Regions from separate parts of the Neobacillus phoenicis genome, predicted to be linked through region 2. Evidence: predicted binding sites of a transcription regulator. Region 2 holds the regulator's gene; each other region holds the start of a gene.
The links. The regulator Rex, encoded in region 2, represses fermentation and respiration genes when NADH is low (regulators of the CRP and FNR family bind a similar motif). The targets are predictions, from matches to a motif close to TTGTGAAATATTTCACAA.
Positions count from the first base shown of each region.

Region 1: the regulator Rex is predicted to act here: its motif matches at 2,450-2,467, upstream of AA0X95_RS14285 (formate/nitrite transporter family protein).
Region 3: the regulator Rex is predicted to act here: its motif matches at 4,717-4,734, upstream of AA0X95_RS23190 (TIGR04053 family radical SAM/SPASM domain-containing protein).
Region 4: the regulator Rex is predicted to act here: its motif matches at 2,080-2,097, upstream of AA0X95_RS13270 (NarK family nitrate/nitrite MFS transporter).

Region 1 is NZ_CP154847.1:2,742,219-2,750,313, reverse strand. Features, by position in the region: gene dapA (4-hydroxy-tetrahydrodipicolinate synthase) at 1-134, shown strand, start outside; gene AA0X95_RS14300 (S1 domain-containing RNA-binding protein) at 279-722, shown strand; gene AA0X95_RS14295 (hypothetical protein) at 804-1,085, opposite strand; partial or broken gene AA0X95_RS14290 (sugar phosphate nucleotidyltransferase) at 1,154-1,267, opposite strand; gene AA0X95_RS14285 (formate/nitrite transporter family protein) at 1,574-2,413, opposite strand; gene AA0X95_RS14280 (S1 domain-containing RNA-binding protein) at 2,631-3,080, shown strand; gene AA0X95_RS14275 (CPBP family intramembrane glutamic endopeptidase) at 3,194-4,087, opposite strand; gene AA0X95_RS14270 (hypothetical protein) at 4,213-4,452, opposite strand; gene AA0X95_RS14265 (hypothetical protein) at 4,653-4,895, opposite strand; gene AA0X95_RS14260 (hypothetical protein) at 4,954-5,118, opposite strand; partial or broken gene AA0X95_RS14255 (carboxymuconolactone decarboxylase family protein) at 5,356-5,780, opposite strand; gene AA0X95_RS14250 (polysaccharide deacetylase family protein) at 6,063-7,376, opposite strand; gene AA0X95_RS14245 (MerR family transcriptional regulator) at 7,373-7,777, opposite strand.
Region 2 is NZ_CP154847.1:221,667-229,761, forward strand. Features, by position in the region: gene groL (chaperonin GroEL) at 1-437, opposite strand, end outside; gene groES (co-chaperone GroES) at 490-774, opposite strand; gene AA0X95_RS01025 (CPBP family intramembrane glutamic endopeptidase) at 1,090-1,812, shown strand; gene AA0X95_RS01030 (YdiK family protein) at 1,809-2,009, shown strand; gene AA0X95_RS01035 (MDR family MFS transporter) at 2,248-3,762, opposite strand; gene AA0X95_RS01040 (cytoplasmic protein) at 3,775-4,497, opposite strand; gene AA0X95_RS01045 (polymer-forming cytoskeletal protein) at 4,513-5,232, opposite strand; gene AA0X95_RS01050 (YhbD family protein) at 5,245-5,868, opposite strand; gene AA0X95_RS01055 (redox-sensing transcriptional repressor Rex) at 5,996-6,649, opposite strand; gene moaC (cyclic pyranopterin monophosphate synthase MoaC) at 6,684-7,181, opposite strand; gene AA0X95_RS01065 (ABC-F family ATP-binding cassette domain-containing protein) at 7,350-8,095, shown strand, end outside.
Region 3 is NZ_CP154847.1:4,527,217-4,535,311, reverse strand. Features, by position in the region: gene AA0X95_RS23230 (DUF3941 domain-containing protein) at 1-98, shown strand, start outside; gene AA0X95_RS23225 (DegV family protein) at 142-999, opposite strand; gene AA0X95_RS23220 (YitT family protein) at 1,116-1,958, shown strand; gene AA0X95_RS23215 (BsuPI-related putative proteinase inhibitor) at 1,977-2,765, shown strand; gene AA0X95_RS23210 (DUF3813 domain-containing protein) at 2,790-2,975, opposite strand; gene AA0X95_RS23205 (hypothetical protein) at 2,977-3,129, opposite strand; gene AA0X95_RS23200 (Cof-type HAD-IIB family hydrolase) at 3,239-4,054, opposite strand; gene AA0X95_RS23195 (metal-sulfur cluster assembly factor) at 4,300-4,608, shown strand; gene AA0X95_RS23190 (TIGR04053 family radical SAM/SPASM domain-containing protein) at 4,814-5,941, shown strand; gene AA0X95_RS23185 (Crp/Fnr family transcriptional regulator) at 5,997-6,695, opposite strand; gene moaA (GTP 3',8-cyclase MoaA) at 7,007-8,023, shown strand.
Region 4 is NZ_CP154847.1:2,552,368-2,560,462, reverse strand. Features, by position in the region: gene AA0X95_RS13280 (potassium channel family protein) at 1-182, opposite strand, end outside; gene AA0X95_RS13275 (MFS transporter) at 470-1,963, shown strand; gene AA0X95_RS13270 (NarK family nitrate/nitrite MFS transporter) at 2,190-3,491, shown strand; gene AA0X95_RS13265 (LysM peptidoglycan-binding domain-containing protein) at 3,545-4,372, opposite strand; gene fdhF (formate dehydrogenase subunit alpha) at 4,617-6,674, opposite strand; gene AA0X95_RS13255 (PAS domain-containing protein) at 6,818-8,095, opposite strand, start outside.

The DNA of each region.
Region 1 (8,095 bases), 2.5 Mb from region 2:
CAGTAAAAGCAGCATTAAAAATGATTGGTGTACCTGTAGGTGGTGTACGATTACCACTTGTCCCATTAACGGATGTAGAACAACAAACATTACAGAATAGCCTTCCAATCAGTTTACTAAAGGTATTCAGTTAATAGAGAAAATATTTTTATTAATGAATATTTCAATAGAAGATATTTCAAAAAAAAGTTAGAAAAATCTATTCGATTGATTCTATTTCCCTTGAAAATTTGTTATAATTAAGTAGTTTTAACACTATTGAGGGGGAAAAAGATTTCATGTCAGTTGAAGTAGGCAGCAAAGTCCAAGGAAAAGTAACAGGAATCACTAATTTTGGAGCATTCGTCGAATTACCTGGAGGTACAACAGGTCTAGTGCATATTAGCGAAGTTGCAGAAAGCTATGTAAAAGATATTAATGACCATCTAAAAGTAGGCGACATGGTTGAAGTTAAAGTAATTAGTGAAAAGGATGGTAAAACTGCCCTATCCATTAAAAAAGCGATAGAAAAACCTGAAACATCATCTTATTCACAACGCCCGCCACGGCAGGGAAGATCTGATAACCGTTCAAAAGACTTCCGTCCAAAAGGTAATTTTAAACCTAAAGAAACATTTGAAGATAAAATGGCTAAGTTCTTAAAGTCTAGTGAAGAAAATTTATCTTCACTTAAGCGCAACACAGAAACAAAACGTGGTGGCCGAGGCGGAAGACGCGGATAACATTAACGTTATAAAAACTATTCATATATAGAAAAAGAGGTTGACTCTATAGAATGGGTCAACCTCTTCTTTGTCTATTACCTAAGATAAAACTGATTTAACACTATTTTTAAATTGAACCTCTTCAATAGCCGGGTCAACGGTAACCTGATTTCCTACTACCATTAAATACTTTTCTGGTGTTTTTGACCCAATAATCACACCTTTCTTTATAAGAGATTGACTTCCTACTACAGAATTTTCCAGCCAAACATTATCTTCTATTATGGTATGAGGTAAGATTACCGAATTTTTTATATGAGCCCCCTTTCCAATTTTCACACCACTAAATATTACTGCCCTTTCAACTGAACCACTTATCACCCAATCTGTCCGCAAGCTTCCATTGATTACATTGATTACATTGACCAATATGAGAATGTAATACCAGGGGGCATATATTGAGTTAAAATACCTACAGTTTCTATCCCTGAGTTTTTGCAATTACTTAAGGCAAAATCAATGATACGATACTTACCACCAAACGGCACCGCTGGCTTTACGATTGTTTTTGTAAGTAGATTAAGTCTTGTCCCCCCTACCTCCCGCTCACAGCATGGCTATCCAATTTGGTTTACTCATTGTTCTCCTCCTTTTATTTGTTTTTCATTTGTTTATACTTTTATTATCACCTGATTTTTCCATTTCTGCGGTTTACATGTGACATCTCTGTGAAAAGTTCTCGTTTTTTCATCGACACCCTCCTAAGAAAATGGTTCGTATTATGACTGTTTTTGTCCGAATGTTGAAATTAAAAAAGGATCCAAGAGATAGGACCCTTTAAAATATTATTTTTAATACAGTAATCTTGATTACGAATACAAAAATCTATCGAATAACGTTTTTATAATTGATTGAACGATCTTTGGCTCTTGATATGGTACATTTTTTTTTCTATAAGCATGCCAATAGGCCATCGCAATAAATACTGTTCCTCCTACTGCATTTCCTAAGAAAACTGGAACAAAATTGTTAAAATACTGCAACCAGGAAAAATGACCTGCAAAAATCGCAGCAGGTATAACAAACATATTAGCAACTACGTGTTGAAAACCAATGGCAACAAAAGCCATCGTAGGAAACCAAATTCCAGCTATTTTACCAGTCATGTCGTTGGCTCCATACGAAAGCCAAACTGCGGAAGCAACCAACCAGTTACAACCAATACCTGAAATAAAGGCTTGGTGAAATGAAGCCTCAAGTTTATGCTCTGCAATACTAACCGTTTTTTCTAAGTAAGGACCCGTTTCAGTAAGACCAACAATATGCCCAAAGAAATAGGCCACAAATACAGCTCCTAGAAAGTTACTAATTGTAACAAGAATCCAATTATAGATAACCATACTTGTAGTCACCTTTTTTGCCATCCTTGCAAGCGGTACGGCCATCATATTACCTGTTAATAACTCTCCTCCTGCAAGTAATGTAAGAATTAACCCAATAGGAAAGACAGTTGCGCCAATCAAGCTGCTTAATCCTTCCAAATTGATTGATAAGCTTGCTGTTACACGTATGCAAAGTAAATAACCTAGCGCAATAAATGCACCTGCTTCAAAACCTAAAATTACCGTCTGCAATGGAGAGTATGTAGTTTTCTTTGTACCATTCTCTATGGTTATTTCCATAATTTTGTCTGGTTTACTGTAGGCCATAGGGTGTTACTCCTTTTTTAATATAATTCTTTTATTTTGTGATGTTTTTAACATACTTTTATTTTATCGCACTTTACTCCTTATTCTTGTGAACGGTTCTTTAACATTTATTAAACGTTTTCAATATTTTTCCTAATTCAGCAAAAATATTTTATTCCTGTGAAATATTTGTTATAATGAAGTGGTTTTAACATTATTGAGGGGGAAATATATTTCTATGTCAGTTGAAATAGGCAGCAAAGTACAAGGGAAAGTAACAGGAATCACTAATTTTGGAGCATTCGTAGAATTGCCTGGCGGCACAACAGGTCTTGTGCATATCAGTGAAGTTGCTGAAAGCTATGTAAAGGATATTAATGACCATCTTAAAGTAGGCGACATGGTTGAAGTAAAAGTAATTAGTGAGAAAGACGGAAAAACTGCCTTATCCATCAAAAAAGCAATCGATAGACCAGAAAGTCAAACCTCTTCTTATTCACAGCGCCCAGCAAGGCAAGGAAGATCAGACAACCGCTCTAAAGACTTTCGTCCAAAAGGCAATTTCAAACCTAAAGAATCATTCGAAGATAAAATGGCTAAGTTTTTAAAGTCTAGTGAAGAAAATTTATCTTCACTTAAACGTAACACAGAAACAAAACGTGGTGGCCGAGGCGGAAGACGCGGGTAAGCTGACACGTAGTAACTATTTAACCAAGAAGAAAAGCTGACTGTTTCGAGTCAGCTTTTCTTCTTGGGCAATGATTTGTTCTCTCATACTTCTCCCAAATAAAATTTAATCCACTAAAATGTTCCATATTTTTTAATTGCAAAAGTCGTAAAAACGAATAGAGTAATTATAGTCCATAACAAGGAGATTTGTGGATTAATATCACTTACAACAAATAAGGATGGAATTTTTCCAAAGACTGCATCATCCATGGTTAAAAACCAACCAAGAAACATATTATTTGCCGCATGAGCACCAATCGTTATTTCTGCACTATTAGTTTTCGCAGTTATGTAACACCATACGATACCAGAAAGTACATAATCACTACCGACAAAAAAAGCTGAATAGTTCATTTCCGGGTTACTGAAATGAAGCATACCAAAAATAGAGCCAACAATTATTGATAATAATAGAGAATGATTAATCTTTCGCCCAAACCACTGCATTAGGTAGCTCCTAAAAAACACCTCTTCCGCCGTAGTTTGCAATGGTGTTAAGATTAAAACAAAGAAAAACAGCTGAAGAAAGTCCTCGAATTTAATATTATTGAATGAATAATCTCCTGGATTTAAAATAAAATCAATTAATGTCGTTCCGGAAACTAAGCAAAAAAATATGCTGAATCCCCAAAAAATTCTCCTCCAGTTTATTTTTTGGTTAGGAGTTATAAGAGTTTTGAATGATCGTTTATGAATCAGCCTTATGGTAATAACAAAACCTAGCACCCAAAAAACATAATTAATATGTGTCAAAACAAAATCATATAGCGGATTAACATGAACACCTACAAACTCAATTCTATCGAAATAAGAATTTGGATCACCATCTGCCTCAGCAAATACACTTAAAGCAAACATGTACATAATAGACCCTAAGAAAATGAAAAATATTATAATAACAAATGATAATAAATACCTTTTCCAATTATTTTTTCCTTGGTTCATTTTAATAAAATTTTGTTGCAAAAACTCTCCCCCTAAACTTATCTACAAGATTTTATTCTTAAATTTGTTACTATATTATATCTTTTTCCAAAAAAATACACACGAGAAGTGTTTTAACAAATCTCGTGTGTATTTTACTTTCATGTTTACTTAAACTTATTTGGAAACTGTTTTACGATCCCATCAGTTAGTATTTCGCCCATATGGATAAGGTGTTCTTCGTTCGTGTCAGCTGTTTTTATATCACCAGCCCAAGCGGCTTTTTCAACTTCCATATTTGCTCTCATATGAGGGATATCTTCTAACATTCGCTCTTCACGTACTTCTTTTTTCGTTATACTTTTTAGTAAATATTTGTAAACAGGAGCCATTCTTATGCTAGCCATGCCAGTTACTGATAAAAAAGTTACTTATTATTAATAATCAAGTCCTTACGAATTCTTTCTAAATAATATTGGTAAGCTTTTAAACAAATAGTTCTTATATATTTCTCTCCCTGCAACATTCTGAAAAAAGCAGTCAAATAATCTTTCGCTTAACCAGGGTTCATATCTTCTTTTTTGATGATATAGTCGATTGCTTGTTTTCATTCATCCCCCCAGCAATAAACCTTTTTTGCAGTTGATAGATAGGTAGCAGTAGCCAAGGTCCTTTTATCCACTGGAGCAATTTCAATGGCAACGGTTTGAAGACTTGGAAAGATTGTGCCCCATCCTAAACCAATAAGGGCACCTGAAAGAAGAAATAGGGAATGATGGTGATATGCTAAGTAAATATGTTCCAACAGCAAATAGTAGAATTGATAGATAGATAATGTTATTTGCTCCATAACGGTCATACCATTTCGATCCATTTGCCCGCGAATGGACGTGTAATAATAGCTGTAATTAAAAAAATGTAACGATGAATCCAACTTCAGACGCGTTACTATTTAATTCTTGCAAACCGTATCTCGCTACAGAAACTAATAGAAAGTAAAAAGTTGTAAAGGTAAGAAAATTTGCGATTGCACTACTAATGAAATTTTTTGTCCATAATTTTGGTTTAATCATTTTATTCCTCCTAATTATCAAACTTCTCAGGAGCTGCTTCTACTTTCCTAATTGAATTTTCAATATGTGACCAAGCCTATACAACTTTTATCAGGAAGAATCAAGGAAAATTTGATTTCCCCTTCAAACATATTTAAACCGCCCTATATCTAAAGGTAGTGCGGTGTTGTAAGAGATCGGGGGCAATCACCGCCGCCTACCGTTACAATTAGTGATATAGTTGTTTGTTGATATTAGTTATTTTTCAGTTGCTATATTACCCATTGATATGGAGATTCTATTCCAATTGTTTATTTGATTGATTATTAGTATAAGGTCAACATATTGTCTCTCGTCAAAATGTGCACGTACTCTCTGATAAAGTTCATCAGGTACACGTTTTGTAGGGATTAACGTCACATATTCTGTCAATTCAAGAGCTACTTTTTCTGCATCTGTGTAAAATGTGCACTCACTCCAAGCACTAATACAATATATACGTTGTTCCATTTCTCCCATTTTTCTAGCATCAGCTGTATGCATGTTAAGACTTGGGAAGCTCGTATTTTTATAAGTTCACGAAGATTCCGCTCTATACCTGTAGTTTTCGTATACCTTTCCATTTCCATCATGATTTTAAGTGCTTCTGTTACTACATTGTAATAATCAATTCGTTGCTCCAATTTAATTCCTCCTAAAAACGTTTTTTTATTAATTGAAGATCTTCTTTAATTTGCTTTCTGCTGAAGAAAAGATGCGTAATTACTTGCGTAGTAAATCACTTGCCTGGTTAAATGAAGAACTTAACCGTGTCTTACCCGAAAAATTACGTGAAGATACACGGAAATTTTTTTCAAATAGTAATGTCTGAAAACAAACAAACCTCTCATGTAATTGCTTTTTTAAGAGCAATTTATGAGAGGTTTGTAACGTTGAATGAATACGTATGTTTCTGCCATCCCGATTTATTGATAGGGATTGGTATTTAGTAAGGTCGCAACATCTACTATTTCAAATCCCCTTCTTTTTAGTTCTTTTATAATCATCGGAACTGTTTTGGCCGTTTCTGTTTTGTCATCATCGCTGTGCATCAGGATGATATCCCCGTTCCGTACGTTATCAAAAATGTTCTTTTGGATATGTGCCTGTTCTTTTTGGGACCAATCTAAGGTATCTAGAGACCAAATAATCACTTTATAGTGCTGTTCTTTGGCAATATTGATAACCTTTGCATCGGTATCTCCATACGGTGGTCGTAAAAGAGCAGGTGACTTTCCGAGAATTTTACGAATAGCCTCGGATGATTGGTTTAAATCTTGTCTGATGTCTTCTGCACTTTCTTTCGTTAATTCATGATGGAGATAGCTATGACTCCCAATTACATTTCCATTATCAAATGCGGATTTCACGATATCTGGATTTTGCTGAACCTTCTGTCCAATGAAGAAAAAGGTGCCTTTCACGTTCTCTTGTTTTAATGCAGCAATAATTTTAGGAGTATTGATTCGATCTGGCCCGTCATCAAAGGTCAACGCCACCCTCTTTTTATTTGGTCCATTGACAAAGACATCATAAGGGTAATTTTTAGGGAAAGTGAGTATCGATTGGCGCCATTTCTGCATACTATCCCAAGCCGAAGCGGAAAGATTTTTGGAAGTTCCTTTTATAGAAAGAATATAGCTCTCAGATATAGTAGGAGGTTCAACCTGGCTATATACTGAAATATGGTCCACTTTATTTGTGGCAGTAGGAATAATCCATTTTAATTGATAAAGCTTATTTAGGTTATAGATATAGATTTTATCACTTTGAATAGAAGTGGTACTTGTTGGGTTTCCCATCACTTTTTTTATATCAGCTAGAGTCAAGTTTTGAATAGAAGGGTCATTGGAACGTACATCATAAATCTGACCCTCACGAGTATAGCCAAATACACCAAACTTTTTAGAATAGGTTGCGTAATACCCGTTCCCGACTTGGTCTACCTTATCAGGCTCACCCCAGTCTTTTTTCACTTCTGTAATCGTTGATTGATGGGCAGCAAAAGGATTATTCATCACATGACCGGTGGAAGCTAAAGAAACAATCTGCTGAACGATCACCTTGGTTTGTGGCTGATGAGTACTTTGACTTCCCTTATTTTCGTCTAAATTGGGATTATCATGCTTTACATTGGCCGGAGATTGATTGGACTTATGACTTGTATGCTTGATATCCTCGTGGTGTCGACAACCAATTAACAGACAAAAACACAAGAAAATCATTGAAGATATTTTCATCTCGTTCCCCCTTGTTTTACAAGACCACCGTACAGTCTTTGTTCTAATTCCGGGTTATCGTAAATTTCTATCTTCGAATCAATGAGAATAAGGTCTTTCTTCAAGTCCTCAATCTGTTTAATGACTTTCCTGCGATGATCGGTGAGCATTTCTTTCCTTTCATTAATCGTTTGCATCCCCCCTGCACACCAGTCTGCATACTTTTTCATTTCTTTGATGGGCATTCCAGTATTTTTTAGACGGCAAATCATGGCAATCCAGTTAAGATCTTCTTCTTTAAAGATTCGGTTGCCAGTTTTGTCCCTCATAATAAACGGCATTAGCCCCTCTTTATCATAGTAACGTAACGTGTGGATGGACAGGCCAAATTTCTTGGAGACCTCATTAATTGTATAACTCATACTTTTATCCTCCATTTTTATCCTAGAGTTACCTCGAGGGTTATAACCATTATGAACTTCAATTAGTAAGTTATCAATTGGCTAGAAATTCTAATGGAGGCTGTCTTACATATATGAATCCCAAACAGAATTTTATATTTTTCTATTTCCCTCTTGTCCTAGAGTTTACTCGAGGGTCTATACTCGCTATTAACCACAATTCATCAATTCATCAATTACCAAGTGGTAGACACAATGATAAGAGGAGGAGAAGAATTATGAATTCAACTCAAAAAATAGCACTTATAGGATGAGGTAGCCCAGGATTAGGAAAAAATG
Region 2 (8,095 bases):
ACTTGTGCGATAGAAGCTTTGTTTTCGATTGGTTTAGAAATAGCTTTTAATTCTTCAACAGCAGTTGCAACCGCTTTTTCGATTCCTTTACGGATACCCATTGGATTCGCACCTGCAGTCACGTTCTTTAAGCCTTCGCGAATCATCGCTTGTGCAAGAACAGTTGCAGTTGTTGTACCGTCACCGGCAACATCGTTTGTTTTGCTAGCTACTTCAGCAACAAGCTTTGCACCCATGTTTTCGAATGCATCTTCTAATTCGATTTCTTTTGCAATCGTTACACCATCATTTGTGATTAGTGGTGAACCAAATTTTTTCTCAAGAACCACGTTGCGTCCTTTAGGTCCAAGAGTAACTTTTACTGCATTTGCTAGAGCATCAACACCGCTAAGCATTTTGCGGCGTGCTTCTTCACTAAACATAATCTCTTTAGCCATTGTTCAAAAAACCTCCTCATAATTTTTCAATTTTTATATTTTTGTATGAACCTTACTCAACAATAGCAAGGATATCGCTTTCGCGTAAAATTAAGTATTCAACACCCTGGTATTTCACTTCTGTACCAGCGTATTTTGAGAAGATAATGCGATTGCCTACAGTAACATCAAGTGCTACACGCTCTCCGCTTTCAAGTACGCGGCCAGTACCAACGGCAACAACTTTTCCTTCCTGAGGCTTTTCTTTCGCTGAATCTGGTAATACGATACCGCTTGCAGTTTTTTCTTCTGATTCAACAAGCTCAATGATAATGCGATCACCTAATGGTCTTAACAAATCAAACAACCTCCTCAAATATATATGTAGTTCTGTCATTATTAGCACTCTCGATTAATGAGTGCTAACACAATTATTATAATAATGAATCTGATAATCTTTTGCAAGTATGAAGCATAAAAATTTTTGGTAAAAAAATCATTTTTTACAACCTTATAAAGTATGCGAAGAAGAGGACATTCTATACCTGACTTATTAAAATAGTTCATCTAAATTGAAACAATACGCGTTTTAAGAGTAAAATGAATAATAGTGAAGTGAAGACAAGCATAAGAATGAGTAAAATAGATAGTTGTGCGAAAAGGAGATTACCATTTGAAAAAAGAGTATTGGTGGATCATCATTGTTTATATTGCTATGCAGCTTTCCAGTCTGGTTGGACTGCCATTATTACTATTCGGTTTTAAATATGCAGGAATTAATCAAAAGCTCGCTGTACCCATTTGGTTAATTGTCAGCTTTTCTATAGCCCTCATCATCATTCTTGTCCTCTTACGGAAAGAATTCAACACAAAAAGATTAGAGGAAAGAAACAGTTCTTTCGGCTCGTCCATCGCCTGGGCGATCTTTGGTGTCTTTTTAGCGTTATTTGCTCAATATATTGCGGCCATCATCGAAAGTCTTTTAGGAATTAAAATGGGCTCGGAGAACACGAAGGATATACTAACCATCATAGACACATTACCGCTCGCCATCCTTGTGACAAGTATTTTCGGTCCGATCTTAGAAGAAATCGTCTTTCGCAAAATTATTTTCGGCGCCCTCTATAAACGATTTAACTTCTTTATCTCGGCCATAATCAGTTCAGTGGTGTTCGCCTTGGCACATATGGAGCCTGTTCATATTTTACTTTATTCAGCAATGGGCCTAACCTTTGCCTTTCTGTATGTAATCACCAAGCGTATCTGGGTGCCAATTTTTGCCCATGTGACCATGAACACGATGGTTGTCTTAGTCCAATCAGTCTACAAAGACGATATTGAAAGACTGCAGCGAGAGGCTGAGGCGGTTCAAAACTTTATCGGAGGATTCTTATGAGACGTTCACCTTTGTTTTCCGGTTTAATTTATTTCTTTCTTGGCGGGTTGTTTACTTATTTTGCTATTGACGATGTTCAAAAAAACGGCTGGGGCTTTTTCAGCTATCTATTAGTTCTCCTCGCCACCTTTGACTTTGGCTCAGGCCTAAAAATGATCGTCTTTCATTTTAAATATAAAGATAAACTGAAAAAATAAGGCTTGTATTAGCTAAAGTTAAAACTTTTAGCTAATATAAGCTCTTTTTTATGTGTAAAATTACACTCATTCTGAAGAAATTATATTTTATCGGCGAATTTCTAACCTTTATCAGCGAATTCACCGGTTTTATCAGCGAATCTTGAATTTTATCAGCGAATTCAAGCCATTTATCAGCGAATCACAAAAAAAGGTTTCAGGCACCATGTGAAGTTTTCACATTGGTGCCTGACACCTATTATTTTGAAGTCTCACCCCGGTGGATGACCATTCGTTCTTTGCCTAAAATGAAGATAAATAAGAAAGCCAGACCCGCTGGTACCAATGCCCAAGTAAAGGTGTGGACGATTGAACTGGAAAGCGCATCTGTAATTTTATCAAGAATCTGTGGAGGGATCATCTTTCGCCCTTCCTCTGATAATAACGCCCGTGAATCCCCGAACGCTCCCCCCTTCGGCATCGGTCCCATACCAGCAAAGGCTTTTTCAAGAGCCTCTGTAAAATCATTTCGTTGAATCGTTCCAAAGATGGTAATCCCAATCGTCATGCCAAGTGAACGAATAAAGTTACTAGTTGAAGTCGCTGAGCCCCTCTGCTCTATGCCAAACGGATGAATCGCCGCCATGCTCAACACCGAAAACGAGAACCCTACTCCCAGTCCTATGACAATCATATACACCGTTAACATTGCTCGGCTGGTTTCTGGAGTGATCGTACTTAACAGCAAAAATCCACCAATCAGAATTACCGCCGACAAAAACATGATATTACGGTAGCTCATTTTCGTGGTCAAAAATCCGCCTACTTGCGCCGTCACCACCGACCCAAGCATCATCGGTAATAAAATCAATCCAGAATTCGTGGCACTGCCTCCATACACCCCTTGGACAAAAATCGGTATATATACCGTTCCGGCCATAAAGGCTGCCCCATAAAACAGACCGACAATCGTACTTCCAGCAAACAACCTGTTTTTAAACATCGAAAATGAGATGATGGGATCCTTCGCCTTTGTCTCAGCAAATAAAAAGACTACAAACAAAATCGTAAATCCTGCAAATAAGCTTAAAATTATCATGGAATCCCAGTCATACTTCTGGCCACCCAGCTCCAGGGCAAACATTAAGCAGACTACTGCGCTGACTAATGTCACTGCTCCCCACCAGTCAATGGTTTGCTTTTGATGAATCGGTGACTCTTTGTAAGCTATCACGACAAAAATCAAGGATAAAATTCCAAGTGGCATGTTAATATAAAAAATCCAATGCCAGCTGATATGATCCGTAATATACGCACCTAGCAACGGCCCAAAAATGCTCGATAATCCAAAGACGGCTCCAAACAATCCGCCCATCTTCCCGCGTTTTTCAGGTGGAAAGAGATCAAACATGATCGTAAAGGCAATCGGCACAAGTGCTCCACCGCCAATTCCTTGAATCGCACGGTAAATACTTAACTGTGTAATCGTCTCGGCTGTACCGCATAAGGCGGATCCTGCCATAAACAAAATTAGCCCAAAAATAAAGAACCGCTTCCGTCCGTACATATCAGACAATTTCCCGAAGATTGGCATCCCCGCCATCTCTGCAACCATATAAGCAGAAACAACCCAAACGAAGCTCTCTAGCCCCCCAAGGTCACCAACAATCGTCCCCATGGCGGTCACAACGATTGTATTATCCATAGAGGCCATTAAAATCCCCAATAATAATCCTGCAACAACAAACCCTAATTTGCTTTCCTTCGCTGTCATCCCATGTCCCCCTTAAATCTTTGTTTTCGTCTTAATCGTGGCACTAGGGTCATGGGTCAAATCGTCTCGATACTCCACCAAACCAATGTCGCATCCTGGTCCGATTTTCACACTATTTCCCCGAACAATTGCTGCCTTTGTGTTTTCTAAGTACACTTCATCGCCTTCGATAACTTTCGCATCGAGAAAGCCCGCCCTCTTTGAGAGTGGAATATTGGTGAATGGAATAAACCAAGATCCTCTTTTCACCGAAATCTTCCCGCCGCCAATTTCCTCTGCTGTGCTCTCACCAAAGCTCAGAATAATTTTAACGTTGTCGGCAGATAGCAACCCCTTAATTTCAAAGCCTCCGCTCGATTCAAATTTCTCATACTCGACATCACCTTTTACAGAGATACTTCCTTTAATTACGGCGGACTCGCCCATCAATCGGTCATCCGCCTCTAACAAGCCAAAAATCTTCATTTTTTTCAGCTGCGCCTTCCCGCCAACAGTCATTGTTCCCATGACAAGTGCTTCCTCTGCTTCCATCGATCCTTTAACCTCTGCCTCACCCAAAATCTTAGCTGATCGTGTTTTCACATTTTCGCACGCCTCACTTGTTCCATATACATGAAAGCTGGAGCAGTCGACATTATTGACGATGGTTCCTTCTCCTCTTATGCTGATTTTTCTATATTGACCGCCAGGGTAACTCCCTGAACCATTTATGATAAGGTTACTGCTTTTCTCCATTGTCCTACCCCCCAATTACACTTTTATACTTTCTTTGACTACAGCATTTTTATGTTGTGAAAAATCTTCCCGGTACTCTACGACACCAATTTGGCAATTCCGCCCAATCTTTACCTGATTTCCCCGTACAACCTTGGCAATGGTATTCTCTAGTTCAATTTTGTCCCCTTCAATAAATTCCACTTCCAGCTGAGTGGAAAACAGCGGTTTAATAAGACTTTCAAAAAAAGAACCTCTATGTTTCACCAATATTGTTTCTCCGCCGATTTCCTTTGCCTTGCATGGGCCATGAAGTTGGATCGTAATTTGTTCGGCATTTAATAATCCGCCAATAGCAAATTGAGAATCTGCTTTAAAAATCTCCGCCTCACAATCTCCCTCTACCCTTAACACTCCATTAATTTTGATTTCTTCACTTTTCACTTTTCCACCAACAGATGCCTTGCCAGAAACCTTTAATTTTTTCACATATAGATTTTCATCAATCTTTGCCGTTCCATCTATCGATAAGTGTTGGGATTCAATCGTTCCCTTGACCTTTGCTTTACCGTTTATTTTGGCCTGTTCACTTGTCACATTCCCATCCACAGTCCCGAAACCATTACTTTCAAACTCAACGCAATCAACATCACTGTTAACCGTACCGAATCCATTGACAATGACCTGGCGAAACGTCCCGCCATTGGAAGCACCGAAGCCATTGATGACTAAGTCTCCTCTTTCCTTCATATCCATGTATATTCTCCTTTATAATAATTTTGCTTTGATCTCTTCCATACACGACATCAGTGAGAGCTGCACAACCATTTTCGTCCCCAGATCCATATGCATGGCTTCTGCGTTAATAAGCAAAAGACATGATGACACCCCAAGCTTCCTTGTTATCACTAATTCACAGCTTTTTTGTTTGATTAAAGCCGCATGCTCTTTTAGCACCTGAAGCAGCATCTTTCCTTCATCTTGATTAATCTCACCAGATTGCAGCAGCTTCTCAAGCACGTATACCTCGAGCATTCTAGTAATCGTAAAGGTAAGGCTTCCTTTTTCATTCTCAAGGTAAAAATCCATGACAGTTGATGAAACAATGTTACGTTTTACTAACTCATCTTTTCCTAGCTGCAAATCAGAAATATTCGGTGAAAACATGTCTGCCAGTTCATCTAGCGATAAATTTTCTTTCATTGTTTGGATTTTATTGATTCTTTCTAGAATCTTCTCTTTTGGAAAAAAGGTCTCCTGTCCAGTAAAGGTTGATTTACGGATGAACCAGTCTTCTGGAATAAGGTCCTTTCGCTTCCATCTATATAGCTGCCCATACGAAATTCCAGCTAATTCTAATAGGTCTTTTTTTGAGATTAACTCCTCGCTCATGATAAAAACCCCTTTCTATTTATCAATGTAACATAACACTGTTACGTTTGTAAAGCTGTGACTTACCTATTTTTGTAAAAAAAAAGACCTCCTACGATTAAATCATCGTAAAAGGCCTTCCCCTGTTCTATTCTTCTATATCCACTGTCGGATAGTGCTTTAAAAAGTAAACCAATGATTGCAGTTCCACTGCCAAGTCAATATGGTGAACCCGAATCGACGCTGGTACATTTAACCGAGCGGGCGTAAAGTTCAAAATCCCTTTGACCTCTGCTTTTACAAGTCGGTCCGTTATCATTTGGGCAACAGGAGCAGGGACCGTCAAAATAGCCACCTGAATATCACTATTTTCTAATACCTTCTCCAAATCATCCATATGATGAACCGGAACTTCACGAATCATGGTTCCCATTTTTTCCGGGTCGACATCAAAAGCGACCTCGATCTTCGTGTTGTTATTTTTTAAAAAGTTATAATTTAAAAAGGCAGTCCCTAAATTACCAACCCCAATTAATGCAACCTTCGTTAATTCATCCTGATCCAGCGTTTTCCGGAAAAAGGTTAACAAATAGTTAACATTATAGCCATACCCCTTTTTACCTAATGCCCCAAAATAGGAAAAGTCACGGCGAATCGTTGCCGAGTCTACCTTTACCGCTTCACTTAACTCTGCAGATGAAACTCTTTGTTTGCCGGAAGTATGCAGGTTCTTTAAAAATCGATAATAGAGGGGCAGCCGTTTCGCTGTCGCCTGTGGTATTTTCATCGTTTCGTTACTCATATTCTCCCACACCCCATGAATGGTTTTTTAACTCTTATTTAACCTGTTCATTTCTTCTAAAATCACCGTTTTTACCGCCTGTTTTTTCCACTAAATAGGTTGGTCCAATAACCATCCCTTTATCAACTGCCTTACACATGTCATAAACGGTTAACGCACAAGCAGATGCAGCTGTGAGCGCTTCCATTTCCACACCTGTATTCCCCTTAGTTTTCACCGCTGCCTCAATATGTAATTGAAAGTTTCCTGTTTGATCCTCTTCCCATGCAAAAGAAATATTCACACCTGTCAGTGGAATGGGATGACACATTGGAATGAGATCCCATGTTTTTTTTGCCGCCATCACAGCAGCAACCTGGGCAACAGCTAATACATCGCCCTTTTTCATCTCATGATTGGTTATTTTATCAAAAATCTCTTTACTTACGGTTATGCTAGAATGAGCAAGAGCAGTACGTGCTGTTTCGGGCTTGTCACTGACATCGACCATCTTTGCTCTGCCTTCTTCATTAAAATGCGTAAATTCGGCCATATAAAAAATCCTCCTATCAAAAAATAATACACTATTTTTCCTTTTATGTGTGTGAAACTTTGAACGAATCACTAGATTTTTTATAAGAACAGCACCTAGAAGAGTCCGAGTTATTGCTGTCATTCCGCTTATACGGTACACTAGTCCTAAGTAATAGAGGTGAATAAAATGATTTTATTGCAAGTGAATCAATTACAAAAATATTATGGTGCTGACCTTATTTTATCGAATATAAAGCTAGAATTACAAACGAGAGACCGAGTGGCCCTTGTTGGCCGTAACGGTGCCGGAAAATCGACTTTATTAAAGATTATTGCCGGACATTTGTCTCATGATGGCGGCGAGATCATCAAACCAAAAGAAGTAACCATCGGGTATTTAGCCCAGAACACTGGATTAGAATCCAAATTGACCATTTGGGACGAAATGTTAACCGTATTTGAGCCACTTCAAATCATGGAAAAATCGCTCCGCAAACTGGAAGAACAAATGGCCGATCCTTCTGTGTTTGAAGACCCAAGCAAGTACGAACGGGTGCTGAAAGAATATGATACCCTTCAGGTAAAATTCAAGGAGCAGGGCGGATACCAGTTTGAAGCTGACATTCGTTCGGTTCTGCACGGTTTAAACTTCCAGGATCATTCTCTCATGATTGCTAGTTTAAGCGGTGGTCAAAAAACCCGGCTCGCCTTAGGGAAATTGCTGCTAACCAAACCTGATATATTAATATTGGACGAGCCTACCAACCATTTAGATATTGATACCCTTTCATGGCTGGAACAATATTTACAGGGCTACGATGGCGCGATTTTAATCGTCTCTCATGACCGCTACTTCTTAGATAAAGTCGTGAATCAGGTCTATGAAGTATCCCGCAAGCAAATCCAAAAGTTTCCGGGTAACTATAGTTCTTA
Region 3 (8,095 bases), 1.1 Mb from region 2:
AAGATAATAACGCATTGAGACATGAGAAAAATATGATGCGCGAAAAAAATCGCCAGGCAGGTAAAAATCAATATTCTAAAAAGACTGACCATAAATAAGTTAAAAACCAGAGCAGAAAATTGCTCTGGTTTTTTTACTTATTTATGATAGTTGGTTTAAAAAGAAAATAGATATGGTTCCTGCACCTGTATGTGCACCTATAGCTGAACCAATGCTAGTGATATAAACCTCTTTTGGACGAAACTCTTCCTCGATCAATTCTCGCATTTCTTGAGCCAAATCCTCATTATCCGCATGACTAATGCCAATGGTTTGTTCCCCCATATTGGATCCACGTTCATTCATGATTTCAATAATGCGACGTAGTACTTTCTTTTTACCTCTAATTTTTTCGATTGGAATGAGCTTGCCATCCTCAACATTTAAAATCGGTTTAATATTTAATAGTCCGCCAAGGAAGGCTGATGCCTTAGATACTCGGCCGCCCTTTGCTAAATAATCTAAATCCTCAACGGTGAAGAGATGCTCCATATGCTGACTTCTAAAACGCACATCGTTTAAAATATCCTCTTTGCTTGCATTGTTCATCGCTAGCTTGGCTGCTTCTTTGACAATTAGTCCAATCCCAAGGGATGCACATTTAGTATCAACGATGGTTAAATTAAAGTTTGGATATTTTTCCTTCACTTGGTCAAGAATCATAACAGCGGTTGAATAAGTTCCTGATAGCTCAGAAGAAAAGGCTATGTATATTCCATCTTCATTTCTTTCAGCCATTTGTGTGAAAACTTCTTCAAACAAAAGGGGAGAGGTTTGAGATGTTTTAGGTGTAGAACCATTTCTGATTGCGTCATAGACCGTTTTTGGATCAATATTTTTAACATCTTCGTATTCTTCTCCATTTAAATGGACCTTTAATGGGAGAAGTGTGACATTATTTTCCTCATAAAAACTTTTAGGTAAATCGCATGCGCTATCTGCTAGTATTTTTACCTGCATGAAGCTCACCTGCTTTCAAGCGTTATTTTAGTTTCAGTTTATCGGTTTCGCCTAAAAAATACAATTATGTAATTTTAAAATGGTTGACAAACAAAAAGAATAAAGGGGGACTCTCATTGCTTTGGCAAGAATCGAAAAAAATAGTTATTGTAATCGCGGGTGCATTATTAAATGCACTGGCAATGAATTTATTTCTTATTCCGGCTAATGTTTATTCAAGCGGATTTACAGGAATCGCTCAATTACTTTCTAAGGTGCTAAGTGATTATACACCTATTCATATCTCCATGGGTATTTTATTGCTTTTATTAAATATCCCAGTAGCCATTCTAGGATGGAGAAAAGTAGGAAAATCATTTACTGTTTACAGCTTTTTAAGTGTGCTAATGTCCTCCTTTTTTTTAACCATCGTACCTATTAAACAAGTATCCCAGGATATTTTACTTAACGCCGTATTTGGTGGGGTTATTTTAGCAGTAGGTGTAGGGATTACTTTAAAGTGGGGAGCATCAACAGGTGGTGTGGATATCATCGCAATGGTTTTATCACGAATGAAGGATAAGCCGGTGGGTCCGTACATGTTTGTCTTAAATGGGATCATCATTGTAACGGCGGGCTTCCTCTTCGGGTGGGAAAAAGCCCTGTATACGCTAGTTACTTTATATACCTCAACAAGAGTCATTGATGCCATTCATACAAGACATGCGAAACTCACGGCGATGATTATAACAAAAAAAGCAGAAGAGTTGAAGAAGGCTATCCATGGGTCATTAGTTAGGGGAATCACAATGATCCCAGCAAAAGGAGCGTTTTCAAATGAAACAAGGGATCTGCTAATGATCGTTATTACTCGGTATGAGCTTTATGATTTAGAACGAATTATCAAAGAAGTAGATCCAAATGCCTTTACAAATATTATCCAGACCACAGGAGTATATGGTTTTTTTCGGAGAGAATAAAGGAAAAAGGAGACCAACATGCGAATACTACTTTGTGTTATTACATTACTTTTCCCAACTTTGCAAAAAACAGTTATAAACGGGGTGAACGAACTGGATTATCGTTTTTATGTCATTCCGACTGCGGGATCAGAAAGGGTAGATTTTGAAATAGTCGTAGAAAACACTGGGGAAATACCGCTTCACTTCGAATTTCCAACTTCTCAATTGGTTGAAATAACGATTGCAGACCAATCAGGTAAGGAGGTATATGTCTATTCAAAAGGGCGATATTTTTTGCAGGCATTTCAGACGGTTACTATAGAGCCGCATCAAACCTTTAGACGAGTGGAAAAATGGAATTATCAATTTAAGGGTGGCCGCGTTCCTCCTGGTGAGTATACGGTTCATACCACATTCCGTCCTATTAGGATAAATGACCAACCCATCACAAATCGAACCAAACTAAGCAATATTCAAAAATTCTATATTCCAGAAGAAAACAATGTCTTTCGTCAGGTAAAGGTGTCAGGCACCAAAGGAAATTATGTTGTCACTGGAGAGGCAAATGTAAGTAACCGTGAATTATATTATTCAGTTGAAGATGGCCATACGGAATTTATCCCTGAAACAAAGCTTTTAGTTTCTTCTGATAAGGGGGAGTGGAGACCTTTTAAGCTAGAGGTCCATCTTCCGAATGAAAAGCTTCCTGCCAGTGGTTCCTTGTTGTTAAACCTTTATGAAAAGAGCCAGGACGGAAAATCCACACATTTCTATCCTGCGATACTTGAACAATTTCATCATGAAAAAAACAGAGACACCGATTAAAGGTGTCTCTGTTTTTTTGTGCAGCTATCTGATCTGTTCAAGCTCTTGTTGCATTTGTTGGAGCTGTGCCTGTTCTGCAACTGTCGAGTTTGCATAAGCAGAACTTAGAGCATTCTTTGCTTTTGCTACAGCAGAATCATACTCAGCTGGGTTGGCGGATTTCGCCATTTCAACAAATCTCCGTGCTTCCTGGAACAATTGGTTTCCCATGTTATATTCCTCCAAGCGAGGATTCATGCACATTGGCCATTTTCTGAGCTTCTGCTTCAGCGTAGGTCATGTGATAAGGGATACGTTCATCATGTTTGCTGACAGTATCCACTCCTTGCTGGACAAAGCGTTTTGATTTGTTACGTTTACCCATTCGAATCCCTCCAATATGCTCAAGCTTTGATTGAAACAGCACCGCTGCCTCAAAAATAGTATGCTCAAATAGGAGACTGTTCATTTAGGAAAACAATGGCGTTTGTAAATTATAATTTTAAATTTAACAAATCTGCCAAATATTGACCGACTCCATCGTCTTCGTTACTTAGGGTGACATCATTGGCAATGTTTTTTACTTGATCGATGGCATTACCCATTGCAATACCACGGCCAGCATATTCAAGCATTTCAAGATCATTATCCTCGTCTCCGAAGGCAATGATTCTTTCTGCAGGAATACCAAAGTACTCTGAAGCCTTCTTCAGCCCTACTGCCTTATTTAATCCGATTTTAATTATTTCAATAACATGCCATGGCGCTGCCCAACTGCGGTGATCAATCACTTCTGCATGAACATCGGATAAGTGCTGTCTAATCGTTTTTAATTGATCTTCTTCTGTATGGATTAACATACTGGTAGGGGAATCTTGTAAGTACTCAGCAAGGTCACCCGTAGTTATCTTTGGATTACCGAAGCTAAAAATGTCTAAAAGCTTTTCATCATGATAGTGAAAATAAACGTCATCAATTACTTCTGCAATGATGTTATGGAAATGGAAGCTTCTGCAAGCTTCGACAATGTCTTTTGCGACCTTAACATCAAGCGGTTCATGATAAAATCCCCAATTAGGATTCCTAGGATGATGCATAAATGCTCCGTTAAAATTAACAATGGGCGTGTCCAAATTTAACTCACGATAATACATTTCACTTGAACGAAAAGGGCGGCCAGTTGCAATCATAACGATATGACCTTCGTCCCTTGCTTTACTTATAATTTCCTTCGTTTTTAAAGAGATAGTTTTATCATCTTTAAGTAATGTTCCATCTAAATCTAATGCGATTAAATGTCTCTCTGCCATATGGACTCCTTTATATTATGAATTGTTAAAAAAGTGCATACTTTTAGTAAAAAAATGAACTGCATGATACACTACATTTAATAAGTTTTAAAAACAATGGACTGGTTATTTCTATATTTACTATGTTAACAATTATATATCCAAACTGTAAAAAATTTCACACCAAGATTGGGTGAAAACCGATATACTTTTTATAAATAAGTAAATACTGTTATAAATCGTACCATTTAAAGGAGCGGAAGGAAATGAATGAGGATTTAAGAGAGAATATTATGGGTGCACTCGAGTTAGTTATTGACCCAGAACTGGGTTTAGACATCGTTAATTTAGGATTAGTATATAAAACAGAAATGGATGATGAGGGAAAGGTCACAATAGATATGACCTTAACTTCAATGGGCTGCCCTTTGGCTGGAACCATCGTTGATCAAGTAAAAAGAGCACTTGCAGATATTCCTGAAGTCAAGGATGTAGAAGTAAATATTGTTTGGAATCCGCCTTGGAATAAAGAAATGATGTCACGCTATGCGAAAATTGCTTTAGGCATCCGTTAAGAGTAATGCATAAAAGTAACTATATAATCACCTTCGAAAAACAGTGGAATTGAGATCTGCTGTTTTTTTCTTTTCTCATTCACAAAACGTCCATATATATCTTTAAGTCTGTGAGATAGTTCACTTTTTTCGACTATAAACACCTTTATAATACAGAGTATTAAGGCTGTTTGAGTTGAAATAGCCGTTTTAGGGGGCGTTTCATATGGCTTTTAGCCGAGATTTTAATAAAGATCCATTTATCGTTATTTGGGAACTTACACGTGCATGTCAGTTAAAATGTTTGCACTGTCGTGCCGAAGCACAATATAGAAGAGATCCTCGTGAGCTTTCCTTTGAGGAAGGCAAACAGTTAATTGATCAAATATATGAAATGAATAATCCAATGCTCGTCTTTACGGGGGGAGATCCCTTAATGAGGGAGGATGTTTTTGACATTGCTAAATATGCAGTGGAAAAAGGCGTACGTGTCTCAATGACGCCAAGTGCTACTCCTAACGTTACGAAAGAAGCCATTGAAAAAGCAAAAGATGTCGGGCTGTCTCGCTGGGCATTTAGTATTGATGGGCCAACAGCAGAGGTACATGACCATTTTCGCGGAACGGCTGGTTCCTTCGATCTTACGATGGAAAGAATTAAATATCTTCATGAGTTGGAGATCCCTATTCAAATCAACACCGTAATATCTCGCTATAATATAGATTATCTTGATGAAATGGCAAAAATGGTTGAAGAGCTAAACTGTGTTTTATGGAGTGTATTCTTCTTGGTGCCAACAGGAAGAGGCCAAGAATCAGATATGATCTCTCCAGTTGAACATGAGAGAGTGTTCAGATGGCTTTATGATTTAAGTAAACGCGTTTCTTTTGATATAAAAACTACAGCAGCACAGCATTATCGTCGGGTGGTTATTCAACAAAAGATGCGTGAGGCTAAGGAACAAGCAGCAGAAATAGATTATTTAAGTGCTTTAACAGAGCAGGGCTTAACAGGCTCCATTGATGGTTTAGGTCGAGCACCAAAAGGCGTAAATGATGGAAATGGTTTTGTCTTCATATCGCATATTGGCGATGTCTACCCAAGTGGACTTTTACCAGTTAAAGCAGGGAATGTAAGGGAGCAGCCATTAGCAGAAATTTACCGTGAGTCACCTATTTTCAAATCACTACGGAATCCTGATTTATATAAAGGAAAATGTGGGGTTTGTGAATTCCGCCATGTATGTGGTGGTTCAAGGTCAAGGGCCTATGCTATGACGGGGGATTATCTTGAAAGTGAGCCGTTCTGTGTATATATTCCAAAAGCATTAAGAGAAAAACAGGTTCAAAAATAATAGGGTGAATATAAAGAGGCTGACCATAAAAGTCAGCCTCTTGAATCAATAACAGCTATTCAATATTGCAATATACGGCAGAACAATTTTCGCAGCCGATTTCGTCTTTTAAATATTGAAGATCTAAAATAGATATTTTACCACGCTTTATAGAAATAATATTATCTTTCTTTAAGTCACTAAGGATCCGATTGGTACTTTCTCGAGAAGTCCCACAGAAATTGGCGAGCTCTTGATTAGTTAGAGGTAGGTCAATTAAGATTACATTATCTTTCTGAATACCGTAGCTATTAGACATACGAATTAATGTTGAAAAGAGCGCGCCGCGTTTTCCATTTAATACAAGATCACGAAATTTTGTTTGTGTTTTTCGGAAGTGATCGCTCATCCACTTCATAAATTCAAAAGCCAACTTACTATTTTGAAAAATTTCACTTTCAATCACTTCTTTTTTTATGGCTACAATTTCTCCTTCTTCAAGTACCTTCGCACTTAATAAGTACCTTGGATTATCTGTAAAGAGTGTCAATTCACCACAAATATCATTTGCACCGCAAATTCTTAAAGATAGTTCACGTCCATCTGTTGTTATTTTGCTGATTTGAACTTTTCCGGAGATGATAATGTAAAGTTCATCTGCTTTCATCCCTTCCTGAAATAAGAAGCTTCCTCTTTCACTTCTAAATTTCCGATCAGCAAATCGAAGTAATTCTTTTATCTCTATGGAATGAGTAGGTTTCATTGTAGTTGTCATCCGTTTCACCTCAAGAACATATTTTTATACCTGTCAATTTTTATTAAGGATTCATTAGTATCATTCTATCCCATGATTAAGCAATAAATTGGGGTAAACAATGACAATATAGTGAAAACTCATGCAGATTTTTTTTCTAAACGATGTCAGGCTCGGATATTTCCAAAAACAATCATTTCTTCATCATTAAACATCTGTTAAGATAAGAATTATATTAAAAGTATATTTATAGTGAATAAAGTAACAGCTTTCAATCCAAAAGACTGCTACACTTATAAGTAAATTGCTTCCTTAAATGGAGTTGATACCGAATGGAAAAAACCATTATAAAAGATAAATTTAACAGACCATTACGTGATTTAAGAATATCCGTCATTGACCGTTGTAATTTTCGCTGCCAATACTGTATGCCAGCAGATCAATTTGGGCCCGATTTTGAATTTCTTCCTAAGACAGCGTTGCTTACCTACGAGGAAATTGAACGTCTTGCTAAGATTTTTGTTAGCTTAGGTGTTGAAAAAATCCGTTTAACAGGCGGAGAACCACTTCTCCGAAGAGATATGCCTATACTTGTTGAAAAGTTATCAGCTATTGAAGGGTTAAGTGACATCGGGTTGACTACAAACGGCGTCCTGCTTCCAAAATTAGCGATGGACTTAAAAAAGGCTGGTTTAAAAAGGGTCAATGTTAGTCTTGATACCTTGAATGATGAGTTGTTCGGCGAAATAAATGGACGAGGTGTTGGGACTGGCCCGGTTTTAGAAGGGATTGAAGCAGCTAAACAAGCAGGTCTAGGTGTCAAAATCAACATGGTAGTTAAAAAGGGACTGAACGATTCAGAGATTATTCCAATGGCAGAATACTGCAAAAACAATGGATTGGAATTACGTTATATTGAGTTTATGGATGTAGGCTCTACAAATGGGTGGAAAATGGACGACGTTGTTACCAAGAAGGAAATGTACTATTTACTAAAAGAGCATTTTGAGCTAGAGGCAGTTGACCCCGCATATTTCGGGGAAGTAGCCAAGCTTTATCGTTATAAGGATACGAACGGTAACGTAGGATTCATTACATCCGTTTCTGAATCATTTTGTTCCAGCTGCACACGTTCACGACTTTCAGCCAATGGTCAAATATTTACATGCCTATTCAATGGGAATGGCCATGATATTCGAAATTTCATGCGTAATGGTGCTAGTGATGAAGAAATCCGTAATAGAGTAACGGCTATTTGGAATGGGCGGGAAGATCGATATTCGGATGAAAGAACGGCGGAGACAACGAAGAACCGCAAAAAGATTGAGATGTCTTATATTGGAGGATAGTCTTCCAACTATATTAAAGAAATGAAAAACTCTCTTAGTAAATAAGAGGGTTTTTCATTGTACAAAAAAGAG
Region 4 (8,095 bases), 2.3 Mb from region 2:
GATTTTAATGCTTCTGCATCTGTTGAGTCCGCAATAACAGCATGAGTAACAAAAGAATGCGAATCTTCCACTCGTTCCTCATTTACATCGACACCTAACACTTCTTGTCCAGATTCAAATAACTTTTGGGCAATACTTATTCCAAATCTACCTAGACCAATAACCGCGTATTGATTAGCCATTTTCAAGTCCCTCCTTGTACCCAACCTTAGAACAAAAAGAAGGTGGGTTATTTATACTACTTTTACCCTCGGAAGAATAAATTATTTAGCTCTTTGTTCACAGGATACACAAAAAATGACAATATAAATTTTATTTATCAAATGCACATCATGTGTCATACCTCACTGTATTATTTAAAAAAGTGTTCTATAATACTGAAGAAAATTTTTCCATACCTGAAGACTTTGTAAGTAAGACAATATGTTTTAGCAATAATAAAATGTTACGGGAGTTAAGGGGGATAAAAATGAATCAAGGAACAAAACAACTTTTTATTCAAACGGGAAGTCTTGTCGCAGGATTTATGGTTTGGGTGCTCATATCTTCGCTTATGCCTCATATAAAGGCAGATATACCACTCTCATCCACGGAAATCGCTTGGGCAACAGCGATACCGGTTATACTTGGGTCACTCCTTAGGGTTCCAATTGGTTATTGGACCAATCGGTATGGAGCACGAATACTATTTACAAATAGCTTTATCATTTTACTGATTCCTATTGCAATTATTAGTTACGCAAATTCATTATTCATGTTAATACTCGGTGGTTTTATGCTTGGGATCGGTGGAGCAGTGTTTTCCATTGGTGTTACTTCTCTTCCTAAATATTATGAAAAAGCTAAACATGGTTTCATAAATGGAATTTATGGAGCAGGAAACATTGGCACAGCTATTACCTCCTTTTCAGCACCTGTACTAGCCAACATGTATGGATGGAGAACTACCGTAAAGATTTTTTTAGTTATCATGTTAATATTTACAGTTATCAATTTTTTATTTGGAGATAGGAAAGAAAAGAGAGTAAACAATTCCTTAACTAACCAAGTGAAAGAGGTTTATAAAAACCCTAAACTTTGGTTTTTAAGTTTATTTTATTTTATAACGTTTGGTTCTTTCGTGGCGTTCACGATCTACTTACCGTCCTTCTTAGTTAATCATTTTGAACTAGATAAAGTTGACGCGGGTTTACGTACAGCTGGATTTATAGCACTTGCAACCATTTTTAGACCAGTAGGAGGATGGCTAGGAGATAAAATTAATCCTTTTCTAATCCTAATGGCGGTTTTTTTCAGTTTAACCTTTGCAGGATTTCTACTGTCTTTTACCCCATCCTTACCTATTTATTCATTTGGGTGTTTATTAGTTGCCTTCTTTGCCGGCATAGGTAGTGGTGCGATTTTTAAACTTGTACCATTATATTTTTCAAAGCAGGCAGGCATAGTAAATGGGATTGTTGCAGCTATGGGAGGATTAGGGGGTTTCTTCCCTCCAATCATTTTGACTATTCTATTTGATTGGACCGGTCATTACGCAATTGGATTTATGTCCCTTTCCGAATTTTCACTTGCAAGTTTAGTCATTGTTGTTTGGCTATACTATCAGGATAAACTTGATATTTCAGCAAAAATCGTAAACCATGCTGTTGACGGTATTTGCGTTACAGATTTAAATGGGATTATTCAGAGCGTAAATCCAGCTTTCACAAGAATTACTGGTTTTAGTGAGGACGAAGTAGTTGGGAAAACACCTAGTGTCCTTCAATCTGGCGAACATGACAATGAATTTTATAAGCAAATGTGGGATCGTTTAAAAACAGAAGGATTTTGGGAAGGGTATATTTGGAATAAACGCAAAAATACTGAGATTTATAAAGAATGGTTAACTATTACAGCCATTAAAGATGATGTCGGGGAAACAAAAAATTACGTAGGTATGTTCAATGAAGAGAAAGATTCGTAACTAAACTATATGTGATAAGCAAAGAGATCTTCAAAAATGAAGGTCTCTTTTGTTTTGGGTGATAAATTTTACAACTTTTTGTCAAACGAGCTGAGTTCACAGTTCCTTCACTATTTTTGTGACGAACGTCACAAAAATCATGATACCATGTGTCTTATAGTAATAACACAAGGAACAACATGTGATTAGTTATTAAATTAGATTCCATATATAGGAGGAAAAAAACATGGCTCGAATTAATTATTGGAATCCAGAAGATGAAAAATTCTGGAATGCAGAAGGAAAAAAACATGCAAAAAGAAATTTATGGATTTCAGTCCCATCTTTGATGCTAGCATTTATCGTATGGCAAATATGGTCAGTTGTAGCCGTCAGACTTAACGATATTGGTTTCCATTTTACAGAAGAACAATTATTTACACTCGCTGCTATACCAGGTCTTGTTGGTGCGACACTTCGCTTTGTATATACATTTGCAGTTGGGTCTTTTGGTGGTAAAAACTGGACTGCGATTTCAACAGCAATATTAGCCATACCAGCAATTGGTATAGGTTTTGCAGTCCAAAATCCTGATACACCATTTTCAATCATGCTTCTCCTAGCAGCCCTTTGTGGTCTAGGCGGAGGAAGTTTTTCATCATCATCAGCAAACATAAGCTTCTTCTTTCCGAAAAAGGAAAAAGGAACTGCACTTGGAATTAATGGCGGCCTAGGAAATATGGGTGTTTCTGTCGTACAGTTTGTAACACCATTAATTATTACATCAGGAACTTTTGCACTGGTTGGCGATAAACAAGTTTTAGCAAATGGTCAAGAAGTATGGTTACAAAACGCTGCGTTTATCTGGGTCATTCCCATTGTCATTATGACACTTTTAGCAATCTTTAAAATGGATAATGTTCCAGGAGCAAAGCAATCCGTTGCTGATCAATTTGCGGTTGTAAAACGGAAACACACTTGGATTATGACAGCACTTTATGTAGCTACCTTTGGTTCATTCATTGGTTACTCAGCTGCATTCCCACTTTTATTAAAGTCTCAATTTCCTGAACACATTTCACTTGCCTTCCTTGGTGCATTAGTGGCTGCTGCAGCAAGACCTGTGGGAGGCTGGATGGCCGACAAAATTGGCGGCGCAAAAGTAACGGCTTATGTTTTAGTACTAATGGGAATTGGTGCAGCAGGTGTAATTTACTTCTTAAATGGCAAGCAATTTGCTGGATTCTTAATTGCTTTCTTAGTTCTTTTCCTTGCATCTGGAATCGGTTCAGGCTCAACGTTCCAAATGATTCCAAACATCTTTATTCCAAAAGAGGCAGCACCTGTAATCGGATTTTCTGCAGCATTTGCAGCATATGGTTCATTCTTTATTCCTAAATTATTTGGATGGTCTGTTAAGGCGACTGGAACACCTGTAACTGCGTTCTACTTCTTTATTGGATTCTATGTTATCTCATTTGGTTTGAACTGGTTCTTTTATCAAAGAAAAACAGTCGCAGCCAAAACACTTGCAAAACAAGCCGGTTAATCCGGCTTGTTTTTTACAATAAAAAAACTGCCAAATTTCGGCAGTTTATTGTGTTAATCTAATATTTTAACTTTTATTTCCTTCTTACCCCATTCAAGTGCTTTTTCTTCTGAAGGGATAAACACGTCAATTCGGTTTCCTTTGATTGCTCCACCTGTATCTGAAGCGATTGCTTCACCATATCCCTCAACCAGCACTTTACTTCCTAGTGGAATGACAGAGGGGTCAACTGCAATTACCTTAGCACCAGGGTTAGCATTTAAATCGAGTCCTGTTGCAGTAGTTCCGCTGCACCCTTCACAAGATGCAGTATATGCAGTAGCCTTAACGGTGATTTCCTTTGAAGTTTCCTCGACTTTTGTTGTTACTGGAACTTCAGGTTTACTAGCAACACTTGTTGGAGCTGCCTCTACTTTTGTCTCCTCGCTCTTTGAAGTATTTGATTCTTTAGTAGAAACCTCCGGAGCTTTAGAGACTACTGGAGTTTTTGCTGTTTCAACCATCTTCCCAGAAGAAAAGTTATTTATTTCATCATAGATCACTAATTGTAACCCTGGATGAATCAGATCAGTATTTAATTTATTCCATTCTTTAATCATTGCAACCGATACTTGATATTCCTTTGCAATATCCCAGAGTGTATCATCCTTTACCACTGTGTATTGCTTTTCAGTTGCTATCGTTAATACATCTCCAGGATGAATAAGGTCAGTGGAAAGGTGATTCCACTTTTGAATGTTTTCAACAGATGTATTATGTACACGAGAAAGATCCCATAAAGTATCTCCATCCTGTACAGTTAACTCTGCCGCTTTTACATTAGCACCTACAGTTCCTGAGAGTGCAACAACTGCTATAAAAGTTTTGATTTTTTTTATCATTTTTTTACCTCCCATGTTCTTTCGCAGCTAACTTTATTCATCTTAACATGAAAATTTCTGAAACAAAGAACAGGGGCATGTTAATTCGTTTACAAGCATGGCAGTTATATTACAATAACATTTCTGAACAGCTGTATTATAGAAGTTTAATGAAATCATTTCCTACAGTGGTAATTATTGTACATAATAGATAAAAAAAAATAGTGTAGGTTTGACCCTTCACTATTTTACAAAAATATTCTTTTTAAGTTCTCGATATTGCAACAGCGCATGCTTTGTATTCCGCTGTCCCGGATATTGGATCATACTCATTTAATGTTAAGACATTCGTAGGTGTTTCACTCCAGTGAAAACTCATAAAAACAAGACCTGGAACAACTTGATCTGTTACTTTCGCTTTAACTTTGAGCTCACCTCTCCGAGATCGGACCTGAACGATCTCTCCATCAGAAATTCCTAGTTTACTAGCGTCTTCAGGATGAATATCAACTGTCTCTTCTGTTTGTTTCACCTTAACTCCTGCTGCATAATGGCGTGTTTGTGTATGTGTATTATAGGACTCATAGCGCCGTCCAGTCGTCAACATGAAAGGATATTCACGATCCGGCAGCTCTAGAGGCTCTGTATAGTCCACAGGTACAAAAGGCGCTTTTTTCACTACAGTGTCCTGTTGATGGAACCTCTCATGCATAACAAATGTGCCTGGATGGACTTCATCAGGACAAGGATAATGAAGACTATACTCTTTCTCGAGTCTCTCATAAGAAATTCCACCGTACATTTCCCATGCTAGCCTTCTTATTTCATTCCAAATTTCCTCACTATTTTCATAGTGCATAGAATAGCCCATTAGGGTAGACAGTTCACAAAGGATTTCCCAGTCTTCTTTCGTATTAGGGTGTGCCTCAACAGCTTTTCGAACGCGTTGAATTCTTCTATCTGTATTTGTATAGGTCCCTTCTACTTCTCCCCAGGATCGGGCAGGTAATACAACATCAGCTAATTTAGCTGTTTCTGTTAAGAAAATATCTTGCACAATTAATAAATCAAGCTTTTTAAATATTTCTTTTGTATGGTTCATATGGACATCGGCTAGGATTGGATTTTCTCCAATGACATAGAGTGCCTTTAGCTCACCCATCTCTAAACGATCAAAGGTACGTGTTTGCGTGTCACCAGCCTGTGGATTAAGGACCACATTCCATTCCTTCTCAAAACGTGCTCTGAATTCATCATTTGCCAGGCTCAATGCTCCAGTCAACTGGTTCGGTAAACATCCCATGTCACCTGCACCCTGGACATTATTTTGCCCTCTTAGTGGCATGATTCCTGCACCTTGTTTACCTATATTACCAGTTAATAATGCTAAATTGGCAATATCAAATACATTATTTACCCCACAATGATGTTCAGTAATGCCCAAGGTATATGCAATCATAGAACCACTCGATGCAGCATATTCTCTAGCGGTTGCTATAATTTCCTCAGCTTTTACGCCGGTTATTGCAGCAGCATATTCAGGAGTGTACGGATCTACCTGTTTTTTTAATTTTTCAAAGTCAACAGTAAATTGTTCAATAAACGTTGGATCAAATAGACTTTCTTCCAAAATAACTCGTATGAAGGAATTAATAAGCGCAATGTCAGAACCTACATTTATTTGTAAATGGCGATGTGCCACTTTTACCATATCTATTTTCCTTGGATCTATAACAATTATTTTTAATCCCGACTTTGCTGCTTTCTTGATTCGATTGGCGATAATAGGATGTGCTTCTGTTGTATTTGAACCCATTAAGAGTAGTACTTCTGCTTTATCAAAGTCTTCAAGTGTATTCGTAGGGAAACCGCTTCCAAAAACAGTTGCCAGACCGGCAACGCTAGGAGCATGTCACGTTCGGTTACAACCATCTATATTGTTACTATTAATAACTGTCCTCATAAATTTTTGAGTTATGAAATTGGATTCATTTGTACTTCTTGCACAGGCAAACATGCTAATAGCATTAGAGCCCCAAGTACTCTTGATCTGATTAAGGTTCTTAGCAATATATTGATAGGCTTCTTCCCATGTTGTTTCCACCAGTTTACCCGCTTTACGGATGAGTGGAGATGTTAACCTATTCTTAGCTTGAACATATTCATAGGCAAACGCTCCTTTTACACATGTTTGCCCTTTATTTACAGGCGCTTCCTTGTCACCTCTTATTTTCATTATTTTATTGTCTTGAACTTCTAGAACTAAGCCACAACCTGTACCACAATAACCGCATATTGTTTTAACAAAGTTTGGTTCCCCCACGTTCTTTCCTCCCTTACAATCATTAATACCTATATAACTATCTTAATCTATTTATTACATTTGTAGCTTCCTTTTTCACAAAAATTATGGCATTTTTTCGACGGAATCAAATGAAATAAAAAAACGAGAGGCGTACTCTCGTTTTAAGCAGTTTTTGCTGGTAAAAATATATTAAAGGTTGTTCCTTTATTAGGCTCACTTTCAACAAACACCTTACCGTTATGGCTTTCAATAATCTTAAAACTTACCATCAAGCCTAAGCCGTTACCATTCTTTTTTGTAGTAAAAAATGGCTCCCCTAGCTTCTTTAATTTTTCTTTAGGAATTCCAACCCCTGAATCTTGAATCGATATTTGTACATTATTTTCATGAATGGTGGTCTTAACGTGCAGGTCTCCACCATTCGGCATGGCTTCAATTCCATTTTTAATAAAATTTAAGAACACTTGCTTTAACCGATTCTCATCACATTCAATTTGAATAATCTCCTGATTACAGTCAAAGGACAAGCGGACATTTTTCTTTCTAGCTTCGAATTCAAGTAAAGATACCACATTTTTTATTACAGGAACCACATTCTTTTCTTCTAATTCTACTGCCTTTGGTTTTGCTAAAACCATGAAATCTTCAACAATGGTATTAACCCTTTCAATTTCATCAAGAATAATATTCAGAAATTCCATTCGCTCAGTGTCTTTCTCATCTAATTGTAAGAACTCAGCATATCCTTTCATGGATGTGAGTGGATTTCGAATTTCATGTGCAACTCCAGCAGCCAATTGACCCACTGCAGCGAGCTTATCCTGTCGGTGAAGAACTTCTTCCGTCTTCTTTCGCTCAGTAATGTCGTTTCGAATCGCAAGATACTGATAGGGCTTGCCATGTTCATTTAAAAACGGAACAATAGTTGTGTCCACCCAATAATAGGACCCATCTTTCGCTTTATTCCTAATTTCGCCCTTCCATACTTTCCCTTCACCAATAGTTTTCCAAAGATTTTTAAAGAAATCTTTAGCGTGGTATCCAGAATTCAGGATATTATGGTCCTTCCCAATAATTTCTTCACGGCTATATTTAGATATTTCACAGAATTTATCATTGACACTTGTAATGATTCCTTTTGCGTCCGTAAAGGCTACAATGGAGGATTGATCCAAAGCAAATTTTATATCATTAATTTCTTTAATTGTTTCTTTTAGATGCTCTTCAGCTTTTTTTCTATTGGAGATATCAGATCTAATCGCTATATATTGAACTGGTTTCCCTTTTGAGTTCAGGAACGGAACAATAGTCGTATCAACCCAATAGAAAGTACCATCCTTTGCTTTATTACGAATTTCTCCTCGCCAAATTTGTCCTAAATGAATGGTTTTCCATAAATCTTTGAAGAAATCCTTTGAATGATATCCTGAATTTAAAAT